DNA from 2 places in the Micromonospora sp. DT31 genome. Region 2 is predicted to be linked to the other one. Evidence: riboswitches for the same ligand, from Rfam matches in the RefSeq annotation. Region 2 holds a riboswitch; the other holds the start of a gene.
What was found. Region 2 has a riboswitch for thiamine pyrophosphate ahead of thiE (thiamine phosphate synthase). Riboswitches for the same ligand answer to the same signal wherever they lie in the genome.

Region 1 (6,723 bases), on a different contig from region 2:
TCGAAGCTCACCCGGATCGGGCCGGACGTGGCCGAGTCGTGGCGGCGCGGCGACGACGCCACCGTCGACGCGCTCGCCGCGCTGGAGCTGCGTGGGCTGGGACTGCGCAGCGGCCGGTAGCGCGGGCAGCGGGTCGGCCCGCGCGCCGGCGCCGTCCCGTGCGGAGCCCGGCGGGACGGCGGGTCAGCCGACGGGTGGGATGCGGCGCCGGACGTCCTCCTCGGTCGACGGGCCGGGCTCCCAGCGGGCCACCCAGGGCAGCTCGGCGGGCGGGGTGATCACGCCGTCCTCCAGCGCGGCGTACCGGCCGGCGACGATGCGTTTCGCGGCCGCCACGTCGACCGAGTCGGTGTTCGACCACAGGCCGGTGAACAACTCGTCCACGCGCAAGGTGGCCTGCCGACAGAACAGGTCGGCCAGTTCCACGTTCTCCGGGTGCTCCGCCCGCTCGGCGTATGCCCGTACGCAGACCGCGGACATCGCGAACAGCTCCGCGCCGATGTCCACCACCCGGCCGAGGAACGCCTGCTTGCGCTCCATCTTTCCCTGCCAGCGGGACATCGCGTAGAACGTGGAGCGGGCCAGCTTGCGGGAGGCCCGCTCGACGTGGCGCAGGTGCCCGGCCAGCGGCCCGAACTCCTGGTAGGCCCCGGGCGTCTGCCCCCTGCCGACGGCCAGCGTGGGCAGCCATTTGGCGTAGAAGGCGCCGGCCCGCGCGCCCGCCTTGGCCTTACGGCCCAACCCGGCGTCGGGGTCGATGATGTCACCGGCGACCGACAGGTGCGCGTCGACCGCCTCGCGGGCGATCAGCAGGTGCATGATCTCGGTCGAGCCCTCGAAGATCCGGTTGATCCGCAGGTCGCGCAGGAGTTGTTCGACGGCGGCCGGCCGTTCGCCACGGGCGGCCAGCGAGTCGGCCGTCTCGAAGCCACGCCCACCCCGGATCTGGATCAGCTCGTCGGCGATACGCCAGGCCATCTCGCTGGCGTAGAGCTTGACCAGCGCCGCCTCGATCCGGATGTCGTTGCGGTCGTCGTCGGCGAGCAGGCAGGACAGGTCGAGCATGGACTCCATGCCGTACGTGGTGGCGGCGATGAACGCGAGCTTCTTCGCCACCGCCTCGTGCTCGCCCACCGGGCGACCCCACTGGACCCGGTCGGCCGACCACTCGCGGGCCACGTTGAGCGCCCACTTGCCCGCGCCCACGCACATCGCCGGCAGCGAGAGCCGGCCGGTGTTCAACGTGGTCAGGGCGATCTTCAGCCCTTTGCCCTCGCCGCCGATCATGTTCTCGCGGGGCACGAACACGTCGTGGAACCGGGTGAGGCTGTTCTCCAGGCCCCGCAGCCCGACGAACTCGTTGCGCCGCTCCACCGTGATGCCCTCGCTGTCACCCTCCACGACGAACGCGGTGATGCCGCCGCGCCGGCCCTCGGCGGCCGGGACCCGGGCCATCACCACCAGCAGGGTGGCGACGGTGCCGTTGGTGGCCCACAACTTCACGCCGTTGAGCCGGTAGCCGGTGCCGTCCTCGGTCGGCTCGGCGGTGGTGGCGAGCCGGGCCGGGTCGGACCCGACGTCCGGCTCGGTGAGCAGGAACGCGGACACCTCGCCGGCGGCCAGGCGGGGCAGGAACCGCTCCTTCTGCTCGGCCGTGCCGAACATCTTCAGCGGCTGCGGCACACCTATGGACTGGTGCGCGGAGAGCAGCGCGCCGATGGCCGGGCTGATCGAGCCGGCGAGCATCAGCGCCCGGCAGTAGTGCAGGTTGCTCAGCCCCAGCCCGCCGTACCGTTTGTCGATCTTCATGCCGAAGGCGCCGAGGCCGGCCATGCCGTGGAACACCTCGTCGGGGATGCGTGCGTCGCGTTCGATCGCCGAACCGTCCACGTCGGACCTGAGGTATGCCCCGAACGCGCCGAGGAACTCGTCGGCGCGGGCCACATCGGCCGGATCGGGCCGGGGCCACGGGTCGATCAGGTCGAGCCGGAACCGGCCGAGGAACAGCTCCTTGCCGAAGCTGGGCCGGTCCCAGGCCGACTCGCGGGCCGCCTCGGCGACCTGACGGGCCTCCTTCTCCGAGACCTGGCCGGCCTCCGTGGGCAGCGGCCCCGCGCCGTCGGGGGACTCGGGCCGGCTGTTCTGCGTGGTGGTCACGGCTGCCTCCTGGTCGGTCCGGCGCACTCGACGAAAACGACGCTACCCCCGGGTGTTACCCAGGGGTAGCGCTGTGTGCACGTCCGATTTGGCGACAGGTCAGTCGCGGCCGAGCGCCTCCGGGTCGTCGTCCTCGTCGTCGACGTCGTCCTCGCCCCAGTTGCGGCGGCCGAACGGCAGGATCGCCCAGAAGGTCAGGAACCAGGCCCCGGTGATCGCGCTGAGCAGGAACGCGATCGGCCGGTCCAGCACGAAGTCGGTGATCAGCAGGACCGCGCTGACCATGGCGACGAGCATGAAGAACAGGCCGCCGGTGGCCATCCGGTGGGAGAAGCGGACCAGTTCCGGCTTGCGTCCCTGCCGGAACAGCGCCCGGTGGAACGCCACCGGAGAAATGATCATGGCGGTGGCCGCCGCGGCGGCCAGCAGCGCCACGATGTAGACGTCGCGCTGGAAGTCGGTGGTCCGGGTGAACCCGTTGCTGAACGGCAACGTCAACAGGAAGGCGAAGAGGATCTGCACGCCGGTCTGCGCCACGCGCAGCTCCTGGAGCAGGTCGGCGAAGTTGCGCTGCCAGCGCTGCTTCTCGGATTCCTTTGACACTCGTGAACCTCCGGGGAAGACGCACAGCCGACGGGTGAACGCCACCGGCAGGACCGCCTGTGCCCGGAACCACTGGTCGCGAAACCGGCTCAGGACCCCCGGCGGATCCGTCCCGCGTACCGGGCCTCCAGTTCGGCGTTGTGCTCGTCGCCGCCGGTGATGTTCGCCGACAGGTAGACCGGCGGCTGCTGTCCCGCCGCCACCAGCCGCGCCACCACCTCGACCACGATCTGCTGGGCCAGCAACGCCGCGGTGATCGAGGAGACCGCGCCGACCGCGCCACCGCCGGGCAGCGGCAGGGTCGCGTCGCCGTACGGGGCGCCGTTGTCCAGCACCACGTCGGCGAAGTCGGCGAGCTTACGCCCGGACGGGTGCCGCGAGGTCATCCGGGCCGAGTGCTGCGCCGAGGTGATCGCCACCAGCCCGTGCCCGCGTTCCTTCACGATGGACGCGAACTCGACCATCGCCCCGTTCACGCCGGAGTTCGAGGCCAGCACGAACACGTCCGGCGGCCGGACCGGCGCCAGCTCGTAGAGGCGGTGCGCCACCGCCGGCTCGCGCTCCAGTCTCGGACCGAGCACATCGGCCGGTTCGCCGCCGATCAACACCAGGTCACGCAGCGCGATCCGGTTGGTGGGCACCAGGCCGCCGGCCCGTCCGGCGATCTCCATGGCGAGCGCCTCGGAGTGGCCGGTGCCGAACGCGTGCACCACGCCGTCGGCGCGTACCGACGCGGCGATCAGGTCGGCCGCGGCGGCCACGTTCGTCCGCTGCGCGGCGGCCACCCGGCCGATCGTCTCGGTCACCACCGCCAGGTACGCCTCGGCGCTCACCGTCATGTCTCCTCCGTCCCCCGGCACCGGGCGAGGATCGCCTCGGCCAGCGGGCCGGGAGCCTCGTCGGCGATCCAGTGACTGACGCCGGGCAGCACCACGAACCGGTAGTCGCCGGTGACGTGCGCGGCGCACGCCCGCGCGGCGGTCCGACCGATCGCCACGTCCTTGTCGCTCCAGACGAACGTGGTCGGCACCGCCACCGGGGCGACGGCCTTCATGTCCGCCCCGGTCATCGCGCGGTACCAGTTGAGCGCGGCGGTCAGCGCGCCCGGCTCGCGCATCGGCTCGGCATAGCGCGCCACCGCCTCGGCGTCGCCCACGCCCCTGAGCAGCCGGCGCAGCGTGGCGCCGTGCCACGCGAGCAGCACCTTCTCCGCGGTGCCCGGCTTGCGGAACAACGTGATGTAGGCGGACTTGACCTTCTGCTTCGGGTCGGTGGCGAGCGCGTGACCCATCGCGGCCGGGTGCGGCACGGACACCGCGGTCAACGTCCGCACCCGGTCCGGGTGTGCCGCCGCCAGGCCCCACGCCACTATCGAACCCCAGTCGTGGCCGGCCACGTGGGCGCGGGTCACCCCGAGCGCGTCCAGCACGGCGGCCGCGTCGGCCACCAACTCCGGAATCCGGTACGCCTCGACGGCGACCGGACGCGCGCCGGGCGAGTAGCCGCGCTGGTCCAGCGCGTAGGTGCGCAGCCCGGCGGCGTGCAGCGCGGGCGTGACCACGTCCCACTCGCCGGAGTGTTGCGGGAAGCCGTGCAGCAGCAGGACGGGATCGCCGTCCTCGGGGCCGTCGACGCGTACCTCGAACGTCAGTCCCCGCGCATCCACCTGCATGATCGCCACCTTACCGACAGTGGTCGTGCTAGGCCGGGGGCGGCGGTCGGTGCTAGCGTCTGCGACGAGACAACTTCATATCCGACAGGGGAGCGCACAGCGCTGAGAGTGCGGGCCGGTGCCCGCAGACCCTCGAACCTGATCTGGGTAATGCCAGCGCAGGGAGTTCGGTCGACCTCCAGCCGCGCCGCCGTCCGGCTTCCCGGGCGCGGCGTGCGTCTTCTCCTGGTTCATCTCGACGAACTGGGAGCACACCGTGAACCACAACGACAGCAACCGCTGGCGTACCGTCGACATCGTCGTCGCCTCGGTCATCGCCGTCGCCTTCGGCGTCGTGTTCTGGGCCTGGGGCCTGCTCTGGGGCGCCACCGACGCGGCGTTCGCGTTCTTCCCACCGGCGCAGGCGGTGCTCTACGGCGTGTGGCTGGTCCCGGCGGTGCTCGCCGGCCTGATCATCCGCAAGCCGGGAGCCGCACTCTACTGCGAGACCGTCGCCGCGATCGTGTCCGCCCTGCTGGGCAGCCAGTGGGCGAGCATCGTGATCCTCCAGGGCCTGATGCAGGGCATCGGCGCCGAGTTGGCGTTCGCCGCGTTCCGGTACCGCTCGTTCAAGCTGCCGGTGGCGGTGCTGGCCGGCGCGATGACCGGCCTCGGCGCGGCGATCTTCGACTTCGTCTACTGGAACAAGGCCTACGACGTGGCCTCCTACCGCCTCCCGTACGCGCTGATCACGATCGTCAGCGCCACGGTCGTGGCCGGTTTCGGCGCGCACGTCCTCACCCGCGCGCTGGCCAACACCGGCGTCCTGGACCGGTTCCCCGCCGGCCGTGACCGAGCCCTGGTCTGACCGGCTGTTCCCCGCCCCGTTGATCGAGGAGTTCGCGTCGGCCGGGCCCGGTTTCCCGGACGCGAACTCCTTGCTCACGCAGGCTGGGGGACGGGAGAGGGGGACGCGGTGAGCGGGGTGGTGCTGCGCGGGTTCGGGTGGCGGCACGGAGGGCGTCGGCGGTGGGCGCTTCGGGGGGTGGACCTGCGGGTTCAGCGCGGGGAGCGGGTGCTGCTGCTCGGCGCGTCGGGAGCCGGCAAGAGCACGCTGCTGGCCGCGCTGGCCGGGCTGCTGCCCGAGGACTCCGGCGAGCGGGAGGGCAGCGTCGAGATCGACGGGCTGGACCCGCACAAGGCGCGCGAGCGCGTCGGCATCGTCTTCCAGGACCCGCAGACCCAGCTCGTGATGGCCCGCTCCGGCGACGACGTCGCGTTCGGGTTGGAGAATCGGGGCGTGCCCGCCGGGGAGATCTGGCCCCGGGTGGACGAGGCGCTGCGCCGGGTCGGCTTCCCGTACCCGCGGGACCGCCCGACCGCCGCGCTCAGCGGCGGCGAACAGCAACGCCTCGCCCTGGCGGGCGCGCTCGCCCTGCGCCCCGGGCTGCTGCTGCTGGACGAGCCCACCGCCAACCTCGACCCGGTCGGGGCCGCGCTGATCCGCCGGGCGGTCGCCGACGCGCTGGACCCGGACACCACACTGATCCTGGTCGAGCACCGGGTCGCCGAGGCGCTGCCGCTCGTCGATCGGGTGGTGGTGCTGGAACCCGGCGGCGGGGTGCGCGCCGACGGGCCACCCGAGGAGGTGTTCGCCGCGCACGGGGACACGCTGGCCGCCGAGGGGGTCTGGGTGCCCGGGCACGCCGTGCCGCCCCGGCACGCCACCACGGCCCCCGGCGAGGTGCTGATCACCGCCGACCGGCTCGGCCTGCCGCCTCGGCTGGACCCCACCGCCCTGCGGGTACGCGCCGGCGAGGCGCTCGCCGTCCTGGGTCCGAACGGCGTCGGCAAGTCCACGCTGGCGCTGCTGCTCGGTGGGCTGCTGCGCCCCGGCACGGGCACCGTCACCGCGTCCGCCGACCTGGCCGGTCCGGACGCGCGCACTCCCCCGCACCGTTGGCGCGCACCGGCGCTGGTACGCCGGATCGGCTCGGTGTTCCAGGACCCGGAGCACCAGTTCGTCACCGGCACCGTCCGTGACGAGTTGGCGTTGGGGCCGCGCCGCACCGGCCAGCCCGAGGCGGCGGTGACCGCCACCGTGGACGCGCTGCTGCACCGGCTGCGGCTGGACCGGCTGGCCGGCGCCAACCCGTACACCCTCTCCGGTGGTGAGGCGCGGCGGCTGAGCGTGGCGACGGCGCTGGCCACCGCGCCCCGGTTGCTGATCTGCGACGAGCCCACGTTCGGGCAGGACCGGCGCACCTGGTCGGAGCTCGTCGACCTGTTCGCCGAGCTGCGCGACGCCGGGC
Region 2 (6,723 bases):
CGGGCGGACCGGCAAGCGGGCGGTGATCGCCGAGCAGCTCGAACTCGACGGCCTGACCTACCCGTTCGACCTGGAACTCTGGTACGGCGACCGGGTCGCGGTCCTCGGCGCGAACGGCACCGGCAAGTCCCACTTCCTGCGCCTGCTGGCCCGCGGCGGCACCGACCCGGAGCCGGGCAACACCCCCGTCGACGGCGCCGCCGCGCTCGCACCGGTCGCGCACGGCGGTGCGGTGCGGCTCGGCGCGCGGGTCCGGCCCGGGCACTTCTCACAGACCCACGACCGACCCGAACTGATGGCCAGGACGCTTGTCGAGGTGCTGTGGCGCGGCGACGATCACCGGGCCGGCATGGACCGGCACGCGGCCATGGCGGCGCTGTCCCGCTACGAGCTGGCCGGCCAGGGCGACCAGCGGTTCGGCACCCTCTCCGGCGGGCAGCAGGCCCGGTTCCTGGTGCTGCTGCTGGAGCTGTCCGGGGCCACCCTGCTGCTGCTCGACGAGCCCACCGACAACCTCGACCTCGCCTCCGCCGAGGCGTTGGAGGCCGGGCTGACCGGGTTCGACGGCACGGTCGTCGCGGTCACCCACGACCGTTGGTTCACCCGCACCTTCGACCGGTTCGTGCTGTTCCGCGGCGACGGCGACGTGGTCGAGACGCCGGAACCGGTCTGGGACGTGGGCTGAACCGCGCTGCCCGGGTGCTGCCCCCGCGACCGGCATAGGGTGGATCTCGTGAGTGAGATGACCTTCCGCCGGCTGGGCGACTCCGGACTCGTGGTGTCCGTGGTCGGTATCGGCTGCAACAACTTCGGCCGCAAACTCGACCTCGACGGCACCCGGGCGGTGGTGGACGCCGCGCTCGACGCCGGGATCAACTTCTTCGACACCGCCGACATCTACGGCGAACCCCAGGGCGGCTCCGAGGAGCTGCTCGGCCAGGCCCTCAAGGGCCGCCGCGACGACGTGGTGGTGGCCACCAAGTTCGGCATGGACATGAACGGCGCGAACGGGCCGGACCACGGGGCCCGGGGCGCCCGCCGCTACGTCGCCCGCGCGGTCGAGGCGTCGCTGCGCCGCCTCGGCACCGACCACATCGACCTCTACCAGATGCACGAGCCCGACCCGGGCACCCCGATCGACGAGACGCTCGCCGCGCTCGACGACCTGGTGACCGCCGGCAAGGTGCGCTACCTCGGCAACTCCAACTTCGCCGGCTGGCAGATCGCCGACGCCGACTGGACCGCGTCGTCGCAGGGCCGCACCCGGTTCGTCTCCGCGCAGAACCACTACTCGTTGCTGGAGCGTGGGGTGCAGGACGAGGTGATCCCGGCGTGCGAGCGGTTCGGCCTCGGCATGCTGCCGTTCTTCCCGCTCGCCAACGGGCTGCTCACCGGCAAGTACAAGCGGGGCGAGGCGCCCCCGGCGGGCAGCCGCCTGGCCGGTGGCGGGCGGTACGCGCAGCGGCTGGCCGCCGCGCGCTGGGACACCATCGAGGCGATCGAGGCGTATGCGGCGCAGCGCGGGATCAGCATGCTCCAGGTGGCCATCGGCGGTCTGGCCGCCCAGCCCGCGGTGACCTCGGTGATCGCCGGCGCGACCACCCCCGAGCAGGTGAAGGCGAACGCCGAAGCGGGCACCTGGCAACCCTCCGACGAAGACCTGAGCGCCCTGGCCGCCATCCTCTGACCGTCCCTGCCGGTACCGACGCGCCCGCCCACCGGGCCGGCCCGCGCGCCGGGCGTGCGCCCACCGGGGCCCGCCCGCGCGAGGAGGCACCCATGGCGTTCCACTCAAGGGCGGCACTCACGATGGGTGGAACGGTATGGGTGCCAAGAGGGCCTTGAGACACCCGTGGCGTTCCACTTCCCGCCAGATTCAGTCGCGAGTGGAACGCCATGGGTGTCTGCGGGCGGCCTCCTGGCGCCTGTGGTGTCTCGGGCGGCTTGGCTCGGCTCGGCTCGGAGGCGGGTGGCGGGTGGCGGGCCGGGAGTGCGGCTGCGGGGTGCGGATCAGTGGTTCGCGGCGGCGGCGCGCCGTTCTGCCAGGGCCTGGCGTACCAGGGCCACGGTGGCGTCGGGACGGCGTAGCACGTCGTCGGCGGTGAACCGGAGCACGACCCACCCGGCCGCGCGGAGCGCGTTCAGGCGCGCCACGTCCCGCCGGAAGTGAGCCCGCTCCCGGTGGTGGTCGCCGTCGTACTCGACCGCGAGGCGGAGAGCCGGCCAGGCCAGGTCCACCCGGGCCACGAAGCGTCCGCCGGCGCGCACCTCGTGCTGGGCGGTGAGCGGGCCGAGACCGGCATCGAGGAGGAGCAGCCGCAGCCGCGTCTCCATCGGGGACTCGCTCAACGGCTCGGCCATCGCCAGCACCTCGCGCAGCAGCGGAGTGCCCGGCCAACCCGGCCGGTCGGCGACGTAGGCCCGCAGGACGGGCAGCTTCACGACCCGGCGACGCAGCAGCGCGTCGACGGCGACCAGCGCCTCGGCGAGTGAGCCCTGCCGGCTTAGGTCGAACGCGGTACGCAGCCCGGTGGTGACCGGCAGCCCGCCGACGCGGGTGCGGTCCCGCTCCGGCAGCGGTGACCGGACCACCCGCAACCGTGGGTGCGGTCGCAGTCGAGCAGCAGTCGGCAGCAGCACGGTGACCGGCGCGTCGCGGGTGAGCACGTCCACGCCGAACAACCAGGCGGCGCTGCGTACCGCCAGTGCGGCACCCGGCGGCAGGCGCAACACCACCGCCTCGCACCACATCCGGTGGTCGTCGGCACTGTACCCGTCCCGGTGCACGTACACGTCCGGCAGCAGGCGGATCCACGTCGGCCCGTGCAGCATCGTCCAGGTGAGCAGCCCGTCGGAGACGGCACGACCGCCCCGGAACGGCAGGATCGCCAGGTGGCGCGGAACGCGTGCGGGAACGGACATCCGGGCAGCGTGCCGGTATGGGACGGTCACCCGTGGCCCCGGCACGGCAGGTGAGCGGTTCCGGGAAAAACCCTCGCCCGGGCTTCCGTAGGGGCGGAAGGCGTCGTACGGTAGGCCGCAAGTGACCCACGGGAGCCCGGTGCGGACCGGGCTGAGAGGGGGGCTGGGAGCCCCCGACCGTAGAACCTGATCCGGGTAATGCCGGCGCAGGGAGGAGCGTTGCCATGCCGTCCCTGGGACGACTGCATCTCATCACCGACACCCGGCCGGGGCGTGACCCGCTCGCCGTGCTGCGCGCCGCCCTTCCGGTGGCCGGCGCCGAACTCGTCGTGCAGGTGCGCGTGACCGACGACGCCACCGACCGGGAGGCGTACGAGCTGGCCTGCCGGGTGGTCGAGGCGTGCCGCCCGTACGGGGCGTCCTGCCTGGTCAACGACCGGTTGCACGTGGCGCTGGCGGTCGGCGCCGCCGGGGGACACGTCGGCGCCGACGACCTGCCGGTGTCTGCCGCGCGCCGGGTGCTCGGTCCGCAAGCGGTGCTCGGCGCGACCGCCCGCGAGCCGGCGGGTGCCCGCGCGGCGGTGGACGCGGGCGCGAGTTACCTGGGCGTGGGCCCGTGTCACGCGACCACCACCAAGCCCGGGCTGCCGGACCCGATCGGCCCCGAGGGGGTACGCGCGGTCGCCGAGGCGGTACGTGTGCCGGTGATCGCCATCGGCGGGGTGACCGCGGCGAGCGTGCCGGCGCTGCGGGCCGCCGGGGCGTACGGGGTGGCGGTGGTGGGCGCGCTCAGCGCGGCTGCCGATCCCGCGTACGCCACTGCCGAGCTGATGCGGGAGCTGACGTGTTAACAGGGGACCCTTCCTCTACCGGAGGCGTTAACAGGGGGCCCTTCCTTACCGATGTGGCGGTGGTGGGGGGTGGGCCGATCGGGTGGGCCATCGCGTGGCGGTGCGCGCAGCGCGGGCTGCGCGTGGTGGTGCACGACGACCGGCCCGGGTCGGGGGCGTCGTCGGTGGCCGCCGGCATGCTCTCCCCGGTCGCCGAGGCGTACTTCGGTGAGCACGACCTGACCGCGCTGCTCGTCGAATCCGCCGCCCGCTGGCCCGGTTTCGCCGCCGAACTGACCGAGGCCGGCGGCGTCGACCTGGGTTACCGCACCGAGGGCACGCTCGTCGTCGGGCTCACCGCCGACGACCTGGCCGAGGCGGGGCGGCTGTGGTCGTACCAGCAGGGGTTGGCCCTGCCGATCACGCCGCTGCGCCCCTCGGAGCTGCGCGACCGCGAGCCGGCACTGGCGCCGCGGGTGCGCGGTGGCGCGGTCGCGCCCGGCGACCACCAGGTCGACCCGCGCCGGCTGGTCGCCGCGCTGCGGGTGGCGGCCGAGCGGGCCGGGGTGCTGCTGCGACCGACCCCGGTGGGCGCGTTGTCCGAGGTGGACGCCCGGGTGACAGTCGTCGCGGCCGGCTGCGGCGCGGCCGCGCTCACCGGTCTGCCGGTGCGGCCGGTGAAGGGGCAGGTGCTCCGGCTCCGCGCGCCCGGCGGCGACCGGCCGGGCTTCCGGCACGTGATCCGCGGGTACGCCGACGGCGAGTCGGTCTACCTGGTGCCCCGGGACAGCGGCGAGGTGGTGGTCGGGGCGACCGTGGAGGAACGCGCGGACACCGAGGTCACCGCCGGTGGCGTGCTGGGGTTGCTGCGCGCCGCCGTGGAACTGGTCCCGGAGCTGGTCGAGTACGAGCTGGTCGAGGCCGTCGCCGGGTTGCGTCCCGGTACGCCTGACAACGCACCGCTCATCGGGGCGCTGCCCGGCCGGCCCGGCGTGCTCGTGGCCACCGGCCACCACCGGCACGGCATCGTGCTCACCCCGATCACCGCCGACCTGGTCACCGAGCTGATCGTCACCGGCGAGCCCGATCCCGCGCTCGCTCCCTTCACCCCGCAACGGTTCGGGAAGGAGCCCCTGTGGAACTGATCGTCAACGGCGCCGGCCGGACGCTGCCGGACGGTGTCACGGTCGCCGAGGTGGTCCGCGCGGTCACCGACCGGCAACGAGGGCTCGCCGTCGCGGTCAACGGCGAGGTGGTGCCGCGCGGCGGCTGGTCGGCGAGCGTGCTGCGCGACGGCGACCGGGTCGAGGTGCTCAGCGCCACCCAGGGCGGGTGACCGGATGTCCACTCTGGAGATCGGTGGGGTCACGTTCGGCTCCCGGCTCGTCCTCGGCACCGGCGGCGCGGCCAACCTGCACGTGTTGGAGCAGGCGATCCGCGCCTCCGGCACCGAGCTGGTCACGCTGGCATTGCGCCGGGTGGACACCACGCCCGGTGGGTCGGGTGGCCTGCTGGACCTGCTGGACCGCTGCGGGGTACGGCTGCTGCCGAACACGGCGGGCTGCCGTACCGCGGTGGAGGCGGTGAAGGTGGCGCACCTGGCCCGGGAGGCGTTCGACACCGACTGGGTGAAGGTGGAGGTGATCGGCGACGAGCGCACGCTGCTGCCCGACGGGGTGGAGCTGCTGCGCGCCGCCGAGGAGTTGGTGGCCGACGGGTTCACGGTGCTGCCGTACACGTCTGACGATCCGGTGCTGGCCCGCCGGTTGGCCGACGTGGGTTGCGCGGCGGTGATGCCGGCCGGGTCACCGATCGGCTCGGGGCTGGGCATCGGCAATCCGCACCACATCCGGCTGATCCGGCAGGCCGTCGACGTGCCGGTGGTGCTGGACGCGGGCATCGGCACCGCTTCCGACGCGGCGCTCGCCATGGAGTTGGGCTGCGACGCGGTGCTGCTCGCGAGCGCGGTGACCCGGGCCGCCGACCCGGTGGCGATGGCCACCGCGATGCGCTACGCGGTCGAGGCGGGGCGCCTGGCGTACGGCGCGGGGCGCATCCCCCGACGTTTCCACGCCCAGGCGTCCACCCCCGACGAGGGACGGCCCGACCTGTGACCGCCACCCACGCCGCCGGTCCCGGCACGGCGGCACCGGTGCCGGGGCGGGCGCGCGCCACTGTCGACGCCGGTCCGGAGGGAGTCGTGGTGCTCACCGATCGGCACAACGCGCGGGGGACGCTCGTCGACGTGGTCGCCGGGGCCGTGCGCGGGGGAGTGCGGTGGGTGGTGCTGCGGGAGAAGGACCTGCCGCGCGCCGAGCGGCTCGCGCTCGCCGTCGAGCTGCGGGCGCTCCTCGCCGACACGGGCGGCACGCTCGTCGTCGCCGGGTCGGACCCGCTCGACGGCGACGCCGTGCACCTGCCCGCCGCCGGGCCCTGCCCGCCGCCCGCCGTCGGCCTGACCGGCCGTTCCTGCCACGACGCGGGGGAGCTGGACCGGCTCACGACCGAGCAGTACGTCACGCTGTCGCCGGTCTTTCCCACCCGGACGAAACCCGGCTACGGCCCACCCCTGCGCCCCGAAGGGTTGCGCGCGCTGATCGCGGCCAGCCCGGTACCGGTGCTCGCGCTCGGCGGCATCGAAACCCCGGAGCAGGTCACGGCGTGCGTCGACGCGGGCGCCGCGGGCATCGCCGTACTCGGCGCGATCATGCGCGCCCCCGACCCCGCCGAAGCCGCCGCCACGCTGGGCAGCGCCTTCCAGGAGGCGGTTGGCCGCTGCCCTCCCACCGCAACCGGAGAGGAAGACAAGTGACGCCGAGAACAGTCCTCACCATCGCCGGCTCCGACTCCGGCGGCGGCGCCGGCATCCAGGCCGACCTCAAGACGTTCGCCGCGCTCGGGGCGTACGGGACAAGCGTGCTCACCGCGGTCACCGCGCAGAGCACCCGGGGTGTGGACGCCGTCCTGCCGC

Region 1: linked by a shared signal. The riboswitch ahead of ACLQ2X_RS15800 (ECF transporter S component) and the one ahead of thiE (thiamine phosphate synthase) in region 2 are both predicted to bind thiamine pyrophosphate.

The regions. Positions count from the first base shown of each region.
Region 1 covers NZ_JBNCKZ010000008.1:79,427-86,149, reverse strand. The annotation lists gene ACLQ2X_RS15825 (hypothetical protein) at 1-120, shown strand, start outside; gene ACLQ2X_RS15820 (acyl-CoA dehydrogenase family protein) at 184-2,157, opposite strand; gene ACLQ2X_RS15815 (DUF6328 family protein) at 2,257-2,760, opposite strand; gene ACLQ2X_RS15810 (sugar isomerase domain-containing protein) at 2,850-3,599, opposite strand; gene ACLQ2X_RS15805 (alpha/beta fold hydrolase) at 3,596-4,432, opposite strand; TPP riboswitch at 4,509-4,615, shown strand; gene ACLQ2X_RS15800 (ECF transporter S component) at 4,689-5,279, shown strand; gene ACLQ2X_RS15795 (ABC transporter ATP-binding protein) at 5,388-6,723, shown strand, end outside.
Region 2 covers NZ_JBNCKZ010000004.1:110,332-117,054, forward strand. The annotation lists gene ACLQ2X_RS09015 (ABC-F family ATP-binding cassette domain-containing protein) at 1-685, shown strand, start outside; gene ACLQ2X_RS09020 (aldo/keto reductase) at 725-1,687, shown strand; gene ACLQ2X_RS09025 (endonuclease domain-containing protein) at 2,011-2,922, opposite strand; TPP riboswitch at 3,041-3,152, shown strand; gene thiE (thiamine phosphate synthase) at 3,147-3,773, shown strand; gene thiO (glycine oxidase ThiO) at 3,767-4,897, shown strand; gene thiS (sulfur carrier protein ThiS) at 4,888-5,088, shown strand; gene ACLQ2X_RS09045 (thiazole synthase) at 5,093-5,866, shown strand; gene ACLQ2X_RS09050 (thiamine phosphate synthase) at 5,905-6,564, shown strand; gene thiD (bifunctional hydroxymethylpyrimidine kinase/phosphomethylpyrimidine kinase) at 6,561-6,723, shown strand, end outside.